One region of the Bacillus sp. 7894-2 genome, then DNA from elsewhere that is predicted to be linked to it. Evidence: riboswitches for the same ligand, from Rfam matches in the RefSeq annotation. Region 1 holds a riboswitch; the other holds the start of a gene.

Region 1 (7,415 bases):
AAATATAAAAGGCTTCAATCGATTGGCCTGCAAGGGTTGTGCCCATCGGTTCAATTGTCCCGGAAACAATGAGCGGCAGTTTTATTCCCGTCTTTTTTGATGCCTTTTCAATGCCGATAAATCCAGCCTTCACATTCAGCATATCCTGACTGGTTTCGAGGAGAAGAAGATCGGCTCCGCCGTCTATTAACCCTCTGGCCTGCTCTTCATAAGCTTCTATCATGTTTTCAAATGTAGAACCGCCGGTAACACTCAGTGTCTTCGTCGTTGGTCCCATAGCGCCTGCCACATATCTCGGCCATTCAGGAGTAGACATGCGGTCTGCAGCTTCTCTGGCAATTTCAACAGCAATTTTATTCAATTCATAAGCTTTTTCTTCCAGATCGTAATCTGCGAGAACAATGCTGGTTGCGCCAAAGGTGTTGGTTTCAATAATGTCTGCGCCGGCTTTTAAATATTCAAGGTGAATATGTTCAATAACCGATGGAGCTGTAATATTTAAATTCTCGTTGCAGCCTTCATATTCTTCTCCGCCAAAATCATCTGCTGTAAGATTGGCTCTTTGAAGCATGGTGCCCATTGCTCCGTCCATGATCAGGATCTTCTTTTTTAACTGCTCCTGCAGTGATGGTTTATGCATGCTGTTTCCTCCTTGAAAGCCGTTCGGTTGTCTCACGGGCATAGTTTGATAGCTCGACAGTCATTTCATAGCGCATAAATGGAGTGATAAGGTAAATGCCATTAAACAGCTCTGCCGCAGCATCGATCAGCGACTTGGCAATGGCAATGCCTTCAGCGCCAGCTCGTGCTGGATCATCCTTTAATGAAGCCATCCTGCTTCTAATACTGTCGGAAATTTTGATTCCCGGAACTTCATTATGAAGAAATTCTGCATTCCGGCTGCCGGTAAGAGGCATTAAGCCTATATAGACAGGTGCTTTTAAATCTTTCACAGCCTCATGAACCTCAAGCAGTTTTTCTTCAGAGAAAACAGGCTGCGAGATAAAATAATCCGCACCATGCTCCAGTTTCTTTTCGAGCCGCCCAACCGCTTTTTCCAATGAACGTACATTGGGGTTAAAAGCGCCCGCCACTGAAAAGGCAGCTTTATGGCCAAGGTCTTTGCCTGAAAACGATAATCCTTCATTTAACTGCTTGATCATACTGATCAATTCAAATGAAGAAACATCATACACAGAAGAGGCGCCTGGAAAATCACCGACACGGGCAGGGTCTCCTGTTACAGCAAGAATATCATTTAAACCCAGGGCATGAAGACCCATTAAATGGGATTGAAGTCCGATTATATTCCGATCCCTGCAGGTTACATGAACAAGAGGGCGTAATCCGGTCTGCTGCTTGACAAGATAGCCGAGTGCAGAGTTGCACACCCTTGGTGAAGCAAGGGAATTATCTGCAAGAGTTATAGAATCAATTCCAGCATCCTTCAATGCCTTTGCACCTTCGAAGAAGCGGGCAGTATCAAGCTTCCTTGGAGGATCCAGCTCAACAATTACCGATGGCCTTTCTCTGACAATATCCTGAAGAGGAGGGAGCTCTCTTAATGGTTCAGGTTTCTCTGAAACAATTATTTTATTAACTGCCTTTATCTCTTTTTCCTCGATTGGGGGAAGTCCTTTTAAAACGTCAGCAAACGCCTTGATATGGTCAGGTGTTGTTCCGCAGCACCCTCCAAGCAGGCGGATGCCCTGATTCCGGAATTCTATTGCAGACTGCCGGAAATACTCCGCGTCACCTTCATAGTGAAATTTCCCGTCCGTATAGGCTGGAATACTGGCATTTGGATAGGCAGATAAATAGGCATTCTTTGGCAAAGGCACACTTTCGAACGTTTTCAGCATATGATGGGGGCCTAGCCTGCAATTGATTCCGACAACATCAGCGCCCATTCCGTCAAGCTTTGTTAATGCATCTGCTATAGGAGTCTGGTTCTGAAGAACTCCAGCTTCCTGAAGTGAAACCTGTGCGATAATCGGCAAATCGGTTTCTTTTCTGACTATAGCGAGAACCGTTTCAAGTTCTTCAAGATCATAGTAAGTTTCAAGCAAAATACCATCTACATCCTCAAGCAGCAGACAATAAAGCTGCTCACGGAAACTTCTTTTTATTTCCTCCAGTGTAATCATGTTCGGTTTGAACCCTCTGATCCCGCCGATTGTACCGGCAACATATGAACGTCCCTCGGCAGCTTTTTTGGCAATCCGGGCTGCAGCACTGTTAATCTCTTTCACAGAGTCTTCAAGCCCATACCGCTGCAGCTTCAGATAATTCGCCGCATACGTATTGGTTTGGATCAACTCAGCCCCTGCGCCTATGTACGCTTCATGGATGTGCTGGATCTGTTCAGATTGCGATAGATTTAATTCCTCAAAACAACTGTCGGTGCCATAGGAATAAAGAAGAGTTCCCATCGCGCCATCTGCTATGATGATTTCATTCTTTAATTTATCCAGGAAACTCAAAGTATCACCCCCGCTGTAAAATGGATTGCTTTGTTTGTCCGGCAGCAGATAAAGCTGCCTTAAAATCTTCTATAATATCATCTGCGTTCTCCAGACCAACAGAAAGACGGAGAAGACTGTCTGTTATTCCGCGCTGTTCTCTTTCAGATGCAGGCATGGCTGCATGCGACATTTTGGCAGGGTAGGAGAGGATGGATTCAACTGCTCCGAGACTTACTGCAAAAACAGGAATTTTTGCATTTTCCACAAATACTCTCATCGACTGTTCATCTTCAAGTTCAAAAGATAAAACAGCACCTGCGTTCACAGCCTGCTTTTCCTGGATTTCATAGCCGGGATGTTCTGTAAAACCGGGATAATGAACCTTCTTTACTGCCGGGTGATCATGAAGGAAACGGGCAATCTTCTCAGCCGATTTCACAGACTGATCCAGCCTTACCTGCAGCGTTTTAATGCCTCTCAGGACAAGCCAGGCATCCTGAACACCCAGAATAGCTCCAAAGGAATTTTGGAGAAAAGCCAGCCTTGCACCTAATTCCGGATCCTTCACAACAGCTAATCCGGCAACGACGTCACTGTGTCCGGATAAAAATTTGGTTGCGCTGTGCAGCACGATATCTGCCCCTAAAGAGAGCGGTTTTTGAAGGGCAGGGGTCAGGAATGTGTTATCCACAAAAGTCAGCGCTCCATGCTGCCTTGCCAGTGAACTGATGGCCTGGATATCTGTCACCTTCAGCAGCGGGTTGGAAGGAGTCTCTACATAGAAAACCTTTGTGTTAGGGCGGATTGCTTTTTTTACTTTCTCAAGATTTGTCATATCAACAAATGTGTGCTCAATGCCAAAACGGGACAGGACTTCTGTTGTCATGCGATAGGTTCCGCCATAAACGTCTTCTGTAATGACCACATGATCACCCTGTGACAAGAGGAGGAATGCTGTGGAAATGGCAGCCATTCCAGAAGAAAAGGCAAACCCTCTAATCCCTTCTTCAAGCTCTGCAATTACTTCCTCAAGTGCTTCCCTTGTTGGATTCAGGCTGCGGCTGTAATCATATTTTCCGAATGCATCTATATCTTTTTGATGGAAAGTGGAGGCATGCTGGATCGGTACACTGACACCTCCTGTTTCCGGGTCGAATTTTTGATTATTGTGAAGCAGCTTCGTTTGAAATGTGTAATTCGTACTCATCGTACTGCCTCCTTTAAAACCTTTGCAAAAGCATGTTCAAGATCAGCCTTCAAATCTTCTGCATTTTCAATTCCAACCGAGAAACGCAGAAGCCTGTTACAGACTCCGGTTTCAATGCGGATCTCTTCAGGGATGTCCGCATGAGTTTGTGTTGCGGGATATGTTATAAAACTCTCGACTCCGCCAAGGCTTTCAGCAAAGGAGATAAGGGAGAGGTTCTGCAGAAAAGGATTCACCCAGGTTTCATCCTGGACCCGGAAAGATATCATGCCTCCCTTGCCTGGATAAAGAACATCCGTTACGGCATCGTGGTCTGATAAGAAAGCCGCTAATTCCCGGGCATTTTTTTCATGACGTTCCATGCGAAGAGATAGTGTCTTCATGCCTCTGATTAAAAGCCAGGAATCAAATGGGCTAAGGACCGCACCGGCAGCATTGTGGTTCATGGCCAGATCCTCACATAACTTTTTGCCTTTTGCGACAACTAAACCGGCAAGGACATCATTATGGCCTCCAAGATACTTTGTCGCACTATGGATGACAATATCAGCACCAAGCTTTAGAGGCTGCTGAAGAAGGGGAGTGTAAAATGTGTTATCAACAATCAGGAGAATATTATGCCGTTTCGCGATATCAGCTATCAACTGAATATCTGTCTCTTCCATCAGCGGATTTGTGGGAGTCTCCAGAAAAATAGCTTTCGTTTTTTCGGTGATTAATTCTTCAACATTTTCCGAAGTGCCCGTATTCACATATTTGCTCTGCAGTCCCCATTTTTTGAAGCCCTGTTCAAGCAGACGATAGGTTCCGCCGTATAAATCCTTGGAAACAATCCACTCATCACCTGATTTAAAGAGGGAAAGAATCGTAAGGATGGCAGCCATACCCGAACTGCAGGCATAGCCTTGATCGCCTTCTTCCAGATTTGCGATCGCCTTTTCAAGCAGCTGGCGGGTAGGATTGCCTGTACGGCTATAGTCAAAACCGGTTGACTGGCCAATGCCTTCATGCCGGTAGGCAGTGGAAAAGTATACAGGCGGATTGACTGCACCTGTTGCTGATTCGCTCCTGTTTCCAATTTGCGCTAATTTGGTGTCAATATTATACATGCTGGTAAACACTCCTTCTTTAAAATAAAAAAAAGCCTTCTATAAGAAGAAGACTTTTAATGTGAACAGCCATTCTTCTTATCTTTCAAGTTTTCTAAAAAACTTGCAGGAATTAGCACCTTTTCAATCAAAATACGATTGCTGGTTGCTGAGGCGTCGTCGGGCCTTACCCTCGACCTCTCTGGATAAGAAATCAATTATTAAATTTTCTCTAAACTTTACTACAGTAAACCGTTAATAGTCAACACTTTTTTGAATATTTCATGTATTGATTTTAAATGACTTCTTCCTGGCATAAACTGTTATAGGTAGATCGCTTTAAAGTTCAGAATATTTCCTTTATAATGATGATGAACATAATATTTTTCTTGGAGGGAAGCTTTTATGCAAGAACATAGTCACTGTCTTCACAGATTTGCCGAAACAGATGGGCCGGCGGTTTTCCGGACAATTGATGGCATTGAAGTGAATGTCGCCGGCAGCTTATTTCAAAAGTGTACAACTTGCGGACATTTTGATTTTCCCGTGGATACCAGAGAAGCTATTGAATCTTCCCTTAAAGAAAAGAGAAAAAATACCAATGAATCGAAACAAATCTATATAAACCTGGTAGAAACTTTTTAAAGCCGAAACCTTTCGGCTTTTTTTATATGTTCAGTTATTTCATATTTATAAATGTTTAACCTTTTACAAATCATTTTTTTAGAATAAGTAATTGCTAAAAAAATTTTTTAATAGTTTTCCACTATATTCATGTTTTTATCTTTGTACAACTAGATTTTACGTGTTAGAATAACTGTGGAAACGTTTTATCCTCTGAAAAATATTATTATTCATAAAAATGAATTTGTTAATCCCTTCTAATGATGGGTATTGTACTTTTAGAGAGCAAAAACGTATTGAATTATTCACTTACAAAACAGTTATGGAGGTAATTTTCCATGAAAAAGCCATCTAATGGTGAGGGACCTTTTGAACAGGGATTTCATGGCCCAAACCTTGGCTACGTTATTGAACTTTATGAAAGATATTTAGAGGATCCATCATCAATTGATCCTGAAATGAAAGAGTACTTTAAAAAAAATGGTTCCCCTCTTACGAGTGAAGGAACGGCGCAAATGGCTTCATCAGCAAATCAGCCAATGAATGCCGGACAGCTTGAGAAGACGCTCGCTGCTATTCGCCTGGCTGATACTATCCGCACATATGGCCACTTGGCTGCCGATATTTATCCGCTGGGTAACAATAAATCGGAAACTGCTTTATTTGAACTGAGCAAATATGGCTTAACTGAAAATGACTTAAAAGAGATCCCTGCTGGTGTCATTACTAAAGATGCCACATATCCTTTACGCAACGGACTTGAAGCAATTGAATTCCTGAAGAGCGCTTATATGGGACCCATTGCTTTTGAATTCCAGCATATATTTGATGAAAACGAAAAAGACTGGCTTCGCCGCAAAATTGGGGCCAACAGCCATAAGCTGTCAATGCAAAAGACGGAAAGACTGAAAGTTTTAAGAAGACTGACTGAAGTTGAGGAATTTGAAAAGTTCCTTCATAAAACCTTCGTCGGACAAAAGAGATTCTCCATTGAGGGTCTGGATACAATGGTTCCTTTATTGGATGAAATTGTTTCTGAATCTGTTTCGGATGGAGCAAAAACGATTAACATCGGCATGGCCCACCGCGGCAGGTTAAATGTTCTTGCCCATGTGCTTGGAAAGCCGTATGAAATGATTTTCGCGGAATTCCAGCATGCGCCGAATAAAGAACTGGTTCCTTCTGAAGGATCTATCGGCATCAATTACGGCTGGACAGGCGACGTGAAGTATCATCTTGGTCTTGATAAACAGATCAAAGATGAGAATACGACCATTGCCAGACTGACATTAGCTAACAATCCGAGCCATCTTGAATTTGTCGGTTCACTTGTTGAGGGCTACACGCGAGCTTCACAGGACAACAGAACAAAGGCCGGTTATCCTGAAGTAGATCCAAAAGCGGCTTTAGCCATTATCATTCATGGAGACGCAGCATTCCCAGGACAGGGGATTGTAGCAGAAACACTTAATCTCGGACAGCTGACCGGCTATAACACTGGCGGTTCGATCCATATCATTGCCAATAATACTATTGGGTTCACAACAGAATCATATGATTCACGCTCTACCAGATATGCAAGTGATCTGGCCAAAGGGTATGAGATGCCAATTATGCATGTTAATGCAGACGAACCTGAAGCAGTAGTTGCAGCGGCAAGAATTGCCTGCGAGTATCGTGCTAAATTCCAGAAGGATATCCTCATCGACTTAATCGGGTACCGCCGTTTTGGACATAACGAGATGGACGAGCCTATGACGACGAATCCTCTTATGTATAATATTGTACGCAAGCGGCCAACCGTGAAAGCGCTGTATGCTGAAAAGCTCTTAAATGAAAAGATCATCAGCAAAGAGGAAGCTGAAGGCGTCCATAATGAAGTACTGGAAAAAATGAAGGCAGCCTATGAAAAAGTCCCAAAAGAAAAGAAGGCAGCTGAGTTAACCGATCCTCCTGAAACTGTCGAAAAGGGTCTGCCAAAAATTAATACAGCCGTTTCAATTGATAAACTAAAGCAAATCAATGAAGAAT
Region 2 (7,415 bases), on a different contig from region 1:
ACCCTTCCAGCAGTTTTATTATTCAGTATAAATGTTCTACAAAACCTAGAAAAGCAAGTTTTCTTCGAAATGTCTTTTTACTTTTCCCCAATCTTCCTTTATAACACTATAAAGGACAGTATGGCGAATTGTCCCTTCTTTTCGTATCATATGATTTCGAAGTACGCCTTCTTTTACCGCACCGGTCCTTTCAATCGCTTTTTGTGAACGGAAGTTTTCATGTCCGGTTTTAATTTGTACGCGATTAACGGACAGTTCTTCAAAACAGTATGTTAATAATAAATATTTACAGTTTGAATTAATATTCGTGCGCCAATAAAGAGGGTTTATCCATGTTGAGCCGATTTCGAGCCGTTTATGCGGGATTGAGATATCGAGAAACCAAGTAGCACCGACGATATTCCCTGTTTTTTTATGAACAATGACAAAAGCAAAATCGGTGCCCTGCTCACGTTTTTGTATCGCATCTTTTACATATTGAATGACCCGGCTTTTATCAGTTAAATCAACAGACATATGCTCCCATATGCGTTTATCCTGGGCTGCTTCATAAATTCCTTCAATATGCTCAAGTTCCATGGGAATTATCTGCACAACATTGTTTACTAAAATTTGCATGCTATCACTCTCCTTGAATCAATTAAAACCAAATTCTGGTATGATAAAAATAACCAAAATTGAATTTTAATATAATACCAGGGAATGATTCGATGGAATTTCAAATTTTGCTTTCGGAAAATGGGATAAAGTATAAAGAAATTTATGAACAAATTCGGCTGTCGATTTTAAATAAAAAATTGTCAGCTCATTCAAGACTTCCTGCAAAGCGGCGGCTGGCTGAACAATTGAACGTGAGCATCCTAACTGTTCAGATGGCTTATGAACAGTTGCTGAGTGAAGGGTACTGTTATTCAGCAGAACGCAGAGGCTATTTTGTTTCTGAAATTCAGGATGAATGGCACTATAGTCAGATTAATACAATGGAATTGGAGAAAAGAGTTCAGAATGAGTTTCTTATTAATTTTAAAAATGGGCAGGTCGATGCCTCCGCCTTCCCCTATAAACATTGGAGCCGGTTATACAGAAAAGAGCTTAATGAATCTAATGCCGGCAATGCACCGTGGCAGGGCGAATATTCTTTGCGTGCCCAAATTGCACTATACTTACAGCAAGCTAGAGGGCTGGCCTGCCAGCCGGAGCAAGTGTATATCTTCAGCGGATTTCAACAGCAGCTGCTAAATGTATGTTTGTTTTTTAAACGGAGCGCCACCGGAATAGAAGATCCAGGTTTTATTCGGGCTAAATCTATTTTTGAGCAATTACAGCTGCCATGTTATCCGATTTCTGTGGATGAGGAAGGATGCTGTGTGCCTGATGCTGATGAGCCTGTAAAATTATTATATACCACACCTGCTCATCAATACCCTACCGGTACAATTATGTCTATTGCCAGAAGGATTGAGCTGTTAAATTGGGCAATCAAACAGGACGCTTATATTATCGAGGATGACTATGATTCTGAATTCCGCTACAAAGGGGCACCAATCCCAGCATTGTCCCATCTGGATTCAACCGGGCGGGTACTGTACTTCGGCACCTTTTCAAAAACATTGCTGCCAACACTTCGGATCTGCTATATGGTTATGCCAGCAGCCCTGAAGCAGGACTTTGAAAAATTTAATGCTTATCAAAAGTCTACTGTTTCAAGAATCGATCAGAGAGCTGCTGCAAAATTTATGGAAGAAGGACTTTATACATCTCATATAGCAAAAATGAGAACGTTATATCGAGCCAAGCGGAGCTGTTTAATAGAAAGCCTGTCAAAACATTTAGGAGAACACTTTGACATAATTGGAGATACAGCGGGCTTGCATATCATCGTGACATTACCGGAAGGATTGGATGAATCCAAAGCAATTGAACTGGCAAAGTCTGCGGGAGTTGAAATCGATGCTGTTTCGCCTATGTATCAGCTTCACAAGCCTAACCATCATGTGATGCTCGGATATGGCGCACCCTCGATGGACGAGATTGAGAGAGGAGTCCAATTAATGGCTAATGCTTGGAAAAGTTATCTAAGCAAATAAGCAGGCCATATATTCAATCATTTAAAAGAGCGCTTATCTTACAGGATAACGCTCTTTTGCTGAAGCGGTAAACATGCGCATCTTTTCCTTAACAGCCACCAAAAATTCAAACATATTCATCCCCTGGATTTGCTGGAATTTGTACAAGTCTTGCTTATAGTACATATGAATATGCTTCCCGGTGATCCCCCTTTTTTCTTCAATGGAAGCTATATGGCTATACGCAAATTCTTCAACTAATTCCTTTTTTGTTTCTGATACCGGGATTCCATAGAATAGCAGTCTTTTGTTCGTTGCTGCAAATAAGCCTGCCTGCGGTGCTAAACAGTAATGTGCAACTAATGAACAGCTTAAACATTCGATAAGATTTTCATCCTCATGCATGACATGTTCAAACTGGTTTTTCAAAAGATTCATTGAAACGATCCCCCCGGTTCTAACGAAATCTATCAAACCGCAGTCTTCACTGCCAGTATCAGCCCAGTAGACCAATCCAATTCTGTAATGTCCAGGTCAGGTCTGTCCTGCAGTGTTTTCAGGAGTTTAGTGGCTTTGATTCTATATCCTTCAGGCAATTTCTGCTGCGGAAACACATCATGAATCACATAAAAACCGCCGATATTTAAATGATCCAGGGTTTTGTCAAGAAGCTCGAATTTCCCCGGCCACGTATCTGCAAAAATAAAATCGAACCCCTCCGACAGGTTTTGTATAAATGCTGCTCCGTCCTCACAGCAAAATGTGATTCTGCTGTCATTCGCGAGGTACTTTCTCGCGATCGATTGCACTGTCGGATCTATGTCCACGGTCGTAAGCTTACTGCCTTCATCCATCCCATCCATGATCCATGAAGCAGACGCTCCCGTACCTGTTCCCAGCTCCAAAAAGCTTCCTCCAGATTTAGAGGCTGCCAGCCCCTTCAGTAAAAATCCTGTTTTTATATCACATGACTGCCCGAAGCCGAGCACATCTGATTCCTGTAATATCCTCGAATATGCTTCCGGTACCTGTATAACGCCGTTTTCCATTTTGCCATTCCTCCTCTTTCTTCGTTCTAATCTAAACCAAGCTCAAATTATAAAAGAGCATCAAAAAAAGGCCTCTTTATAAGAGGCCTTTACTTATCAAAACGACCTCTTATCTCCCAGAGCGTCAACTCTGTTGGAATTAGCACCTTCCTGACATAATCAGGGGTTGCTGAGGCTTCGCAGGGCCAGTCCCTCCACCTCTCTGGATAAGAATTTGTATAAAATATATATTTTCAACCAAGTATTGCATAGTTTTTGTTAAATGGCAATATTTCATTCTTTTAATCTAATGAACAGCTTCCTCTCCCTGATAAATTCGAAACGCAGGTACAATCGTATCCGACACAATCTCTTTCCCTTTTTCCCGGATGAAATCCAATTTATAGTACGCATCAAACCTCTGGCTGATCTCTGTTTTCACCAATTCAGGCGGAGTGACGACGATGAATTGGAACTTCAGCTTATCGGCTACAGCGAAAATCGGGTCAAGCACATGGGCAGAAGCCGCTTGTCCAAACGGATTATCACAGACTAACGGAACCCAGCTTTGATCGGTTTCACTCTTAACAGAAAGAAGCATCATCATCATGACCATGCGGGCAGATAGCTTTTGACCGCCGCTGCCATCGGATTTTGTTTTTGAACCCTGGTTGATCGTCTGCCAGGTTGAATAATGCTCACGCTGCGGTTTTCCGTACATGAAGGCATTATCAGTACGCATGTTATAAACCAACAGTTCTGGGTAACGATTTCTGAGAGAGACAAATAAAATCTGCTCATCACTGATAAGCTGTTTAATTTCCTGATCAAGCTCCAGATTATTGTCATCAATCATCTCGAATCGCTTTGTAATTTTGTTAATGGCTGAAACAAAATGCTGTTTCAGTAAAGGTTCAACATCTTCCGCTTTTTTAGGCAGGATGTCTTCTTTGAGCTGGACAAGCGGGAAGGAACCCCATTCATTCTTCAGCTTCATTTTCGAAATCATCGAGCGAATCGCTTCTGAAATGCTCATCACCTTCATGCTCGCTCGGCTGGCCCAGAAGTTTTGCGCTTTTTCCGCCCGTTCTTTATCGCGTTCCAGCTGCTCTAAGCCGCTCTGTGAAAAGCGCTTCATGTTCTGAACGACACTTTGAATATGAGCATAATGCCTTGTATCCATATGATCAAGCGTAGTTAAGACTTCATTCTTAAAACGGATTTCCCAATCCTTGCCTTCAATAGCAAGCTTTAAATTTCTTAGTGACTGTTCAATCTTCGCATGCTTTTCTTGCCCTTTATCCTGAATAGCCTGATGTTTTTCACTCCAGGATAGGATGCTTTGCTTTCCTTGACTCTTTATTTTTGCTATATCCTCATCCGAAAAAGCTGCCGCTTCCTCTTTAAGAATGACGGATAAATGTAATTGATTGTTTTCAAACTCAGTTATGTTTTGTTCTGTCTCTTTTTTGTGCTCTTCCGTTTTCTTTATTTCTGCATTTGTCTGTTTGGTCTGGTCAGTAATTTCAACCGTCTTCACTTCCAGATCAAGGTCTTCCCATTCTTCAGGCTGCTTCTCATGCTTGGCCACTTTTTTAGAGGATTTTTTACGCTGATCCATTCCATGCTTTAAGGATGTTTCGGCAATGGTTACGGCCTTTTCCTGCTCACGCTCTTCTTTTTCTGCTGCTTTTGTTTCCTTTGCAGCTGTTTGAAGCATATTTTCCAAAATACTTATTGGTTCATCCGGTACAGAAGCATCTTTCCACTCTTCATTAAGAGCATGAAGTTTTTTCTCCAGCTTCTTTTGCTGCTTCTGTTCGGATTCTCGTGTCGCCTGAATCGCGAGCAGTTCACTGGCTTGTTCTTCTTTTGATTTTTGAAGCTGTTTAAGCTCCTCAATGCTGCCATTGATTTCTTCTAAAATATAGGGTGATAATCGCGGAACCTCCTCAGAAGCTTCTGTTTTCTCAGCGGCTGGAAAAGCAGCACCATCAATAAAGAAGCTGATCTTCTTAATATTCTGCTCGGCTGACAGCTTCCATTCCAGATAGGTCTGGCTCCACTTTTCCTGAAGATCAGCGATGGTCTGAAGCTCATTACCCAGCTCATTCTGAAGCTTTTCGAAAGCTTCTTTTTGTTTCTCTTTTTCCTGCTTTACCCGTTTATTTTCCTGATGCATTGACTTTTCACGGTTAAATTCCGCTAAGGTTTCGGCATCTTTAGATAATTTTTCAATCTTTTTCTTCGTCTTTTCCAGCTGTTCTCTAAGTCCCAGCTGCAGTTCTTTTTCTTTTTCCTCCTGCATTATGATAGCCTGCAATTCCGTTTTCCTCGAAAGCAGCACTTCCTTTTCCTGAAGCAGTACTTTTTCGATATCACCGGCAAGTTCATGGGAAAGGAATCGGTCGATTTCTTTTATAATACGGCGCAGTGCTGTTTCTGTTTTTTCTAACTCTGCAAGTGTATCTTTCTTTTCTTCTATCTGTTTCGCAATCTGAATTTTCCAGTTTGTGAACTGATTTTTATCCGTCAGCAGCTCCTTCTCCGTCCCAGTGATCATCACGAAGGCATTCTGCTGATTTTCGCCCGCCATTTCCTCCCGCATAAAAATCGGGACCGGACTTTTAAACACCCTTCCTCCAAGAACCTGCTTATTGATTTTTTCCCATTGCGGCCTGCTGACTACTAAGCCATACGGCAGAAGAGGATGAGAAAGCATGTGGCTCGCCATTTCATCCGGCTTTAGGGATTGAAGAAATTGGGATCCGTAAAATACATCGATCCCCGTCTTTTCATCAATCCATTCCTTCAGTTCCTTCACATCATTATTGGCAATCCAGAAATGCTCATCATTCAAGGCATAATCCAGCTGCGTTTCCCAGAGCGCTTTCTTTAACTCTTCCCCTTGCTCGCGATTTTGAACGAGTAGCTCTTCCACTTCAATGGCATATTTTGATAAAAGAGCATTTGTGAATGGAGCTGTGACACCTTGAAGAACACCTTGGAGCTGATCGAACAGCTTTGTTTCTTTTTGCTTCTGCTCTTCACTTTTCATTTTTAGCTCTTCACACTTTTCTTCTGAAAACTGAATGGATTGTGCGAGTGTACCATGGGAAGAAGCAAGCTGATTCTGCTTTTCATTTGATCTATTTTCTTTTGCCTGCAGATCTTCGAGTGCTGCTTCTTTGGTTTCTATCTGTTTATTTAGGTTTTCTACAAACCCAGTTAAATCATAGGTAATACGGTCACCGAATTCCTTGATAAGCTGTTCTTCTTTTGATTCAAATTCATGAATCTGGGTATAGAGAAAATCAATTTCCGTACGAAGCTGGGCAATCTCCTGGGTCTTTTGTTTATCCTGCTTAGACAGGTCTTTTGCTTTTTTCTTTAAAAACTTCTGATATCCGGAATATTGATGAACGGCTTCCCTAATGGAAGCAGCGGATTTCTCCCATTGCTGTGCCGCTTCTTTTTTGATTTCATCCATTCTTTGATTCACTTGCTCAAGGCCGCTGTTCTGCTCGAGCTTAGCAATCTGCTGGGAAAGCGCACCAATGCTTTGTTCACCTTCATGCCATTCTTTCAATAACAGCTGAAAAGAAAGCTCTTCTTTTCGCTCCTGCTTTTCCTTCACTGCTTCCTGCAGAACTATATGTTTCTTCTGCTCTTCCGCTAATTTCTTCTCCCAATCCAGCACTTCCCGGTGAGCTTTTGCATACTCAAGATTATCTTTCTGAAAACGCAGCTCCACTTGCCTGCCTGTTAATTTTTCGATTTCCTTTTCCAGCTCAATGAGTGTTTCTTCTTCCGTTTTCTTCAAATGCTCCAAAGCGCCAAGCAGCTGTCTTCCTGCCTTTATGCCGTCCTCCACAATTTCCTTATGCCCGACACCCTTAGCCAGGCTCTCTTCAAAAGGAAGAATATCTTCCAGGAACTCTTTATGTGCCTGCTCTCTTTTCAGCAAAACAGGGAGGTCCTTCGCGATGCTTGCCTGACTCTTAAAAATCTCCACCAGGTCGTTCTTCTGATGCTCCGTCCGGTGAAGAACCTGACTGACTGTAGGAATGATCCGCTTTTGGAACAGGGAATGATCATCTTCAGCGCCTTCAAAGAATTTTCCGACGCCGCCTTCATCCTTATTAATGTCCTTCATAATATCCCAATCTTTTCGGTTAATCCCATATGTATCAAGAATGCGGTAGTGTTTCTTGGTATCCCGGTAAACATCGTACCCATTCCATTTTAAATAATCCTTCAGGCCTTCTGTTTCAGCCATTTCTCCATCTTCATAGAGAGGAATATGGTCAAGTGATGCTTC

The links. Region 1 has a riboswitch for S-adenosylmethionine ahead of CHI10_RS03000 (methionine biosynthesis PLP-dependent protein). Riboswitches for the same ligand answer to the same signal wherever they lie in the genome.
Region 2: another riboswitch for S-adenosylmethionine. It lies ahead of CHI10_RS01260 (O-methyltransferase); the one in region 1 lies ahead of CHI10_RS03000 (methionine biosynthesis PLP-dependent protein).

Annotation. Positions count from the first base shown of each region.
Region 1 is NZ_NPDG01000015.1:1,209-8,623, reverse strand. It holds gene metH (methionine synthase) at 1-640, opposite strand, end outside; gene CHI10_RS03010 (bifunctional homocysteine S-methyltransferase/methylenetetrahydrofolate reductase) at 633-2,483, opposite strand; gene metC (cystathionine beta-lyase) at 2,488-3,672, opposite strand; gene CHI10_RS03000 (methionine biosynthesis PLP-dependent protein) at 3,669-4,781, opposite strand; SAM riboswitch class I at 4,857-4,973, opposite strand; gene CHI10_RS02995 (hypothetical protein) at 5,166-5,405, shown strand; gene sucA (2-oxoglutarate dehydrogenase E1 component) at 5,723-7,415, shown strand, end outside.
Region 2 is NZ_NPDG01000005.1:5,274-12,688, reverse strand. It holds gene CHI10_RS01275 (GNAT family N-acetyltransferase) at 46-618, opposite strand; gene pdxR (MocR-like pyridoxine biosynthesis transcription factor PdxR) at 711-2,087, shown strand; gene CHI10_RS01265 (PH domain-containing protein) at 2,121-2,504, opposite strand; gene CHI10_RS01260 (O-methyltransferase) at 2,537-3,115, opposite strand; SAM riboswitch class I at 3,222-3,328, opposite strand; gene CHI10_RS01255 (hypothetical protein) at 3,402-7,415, opposite strand, start outside.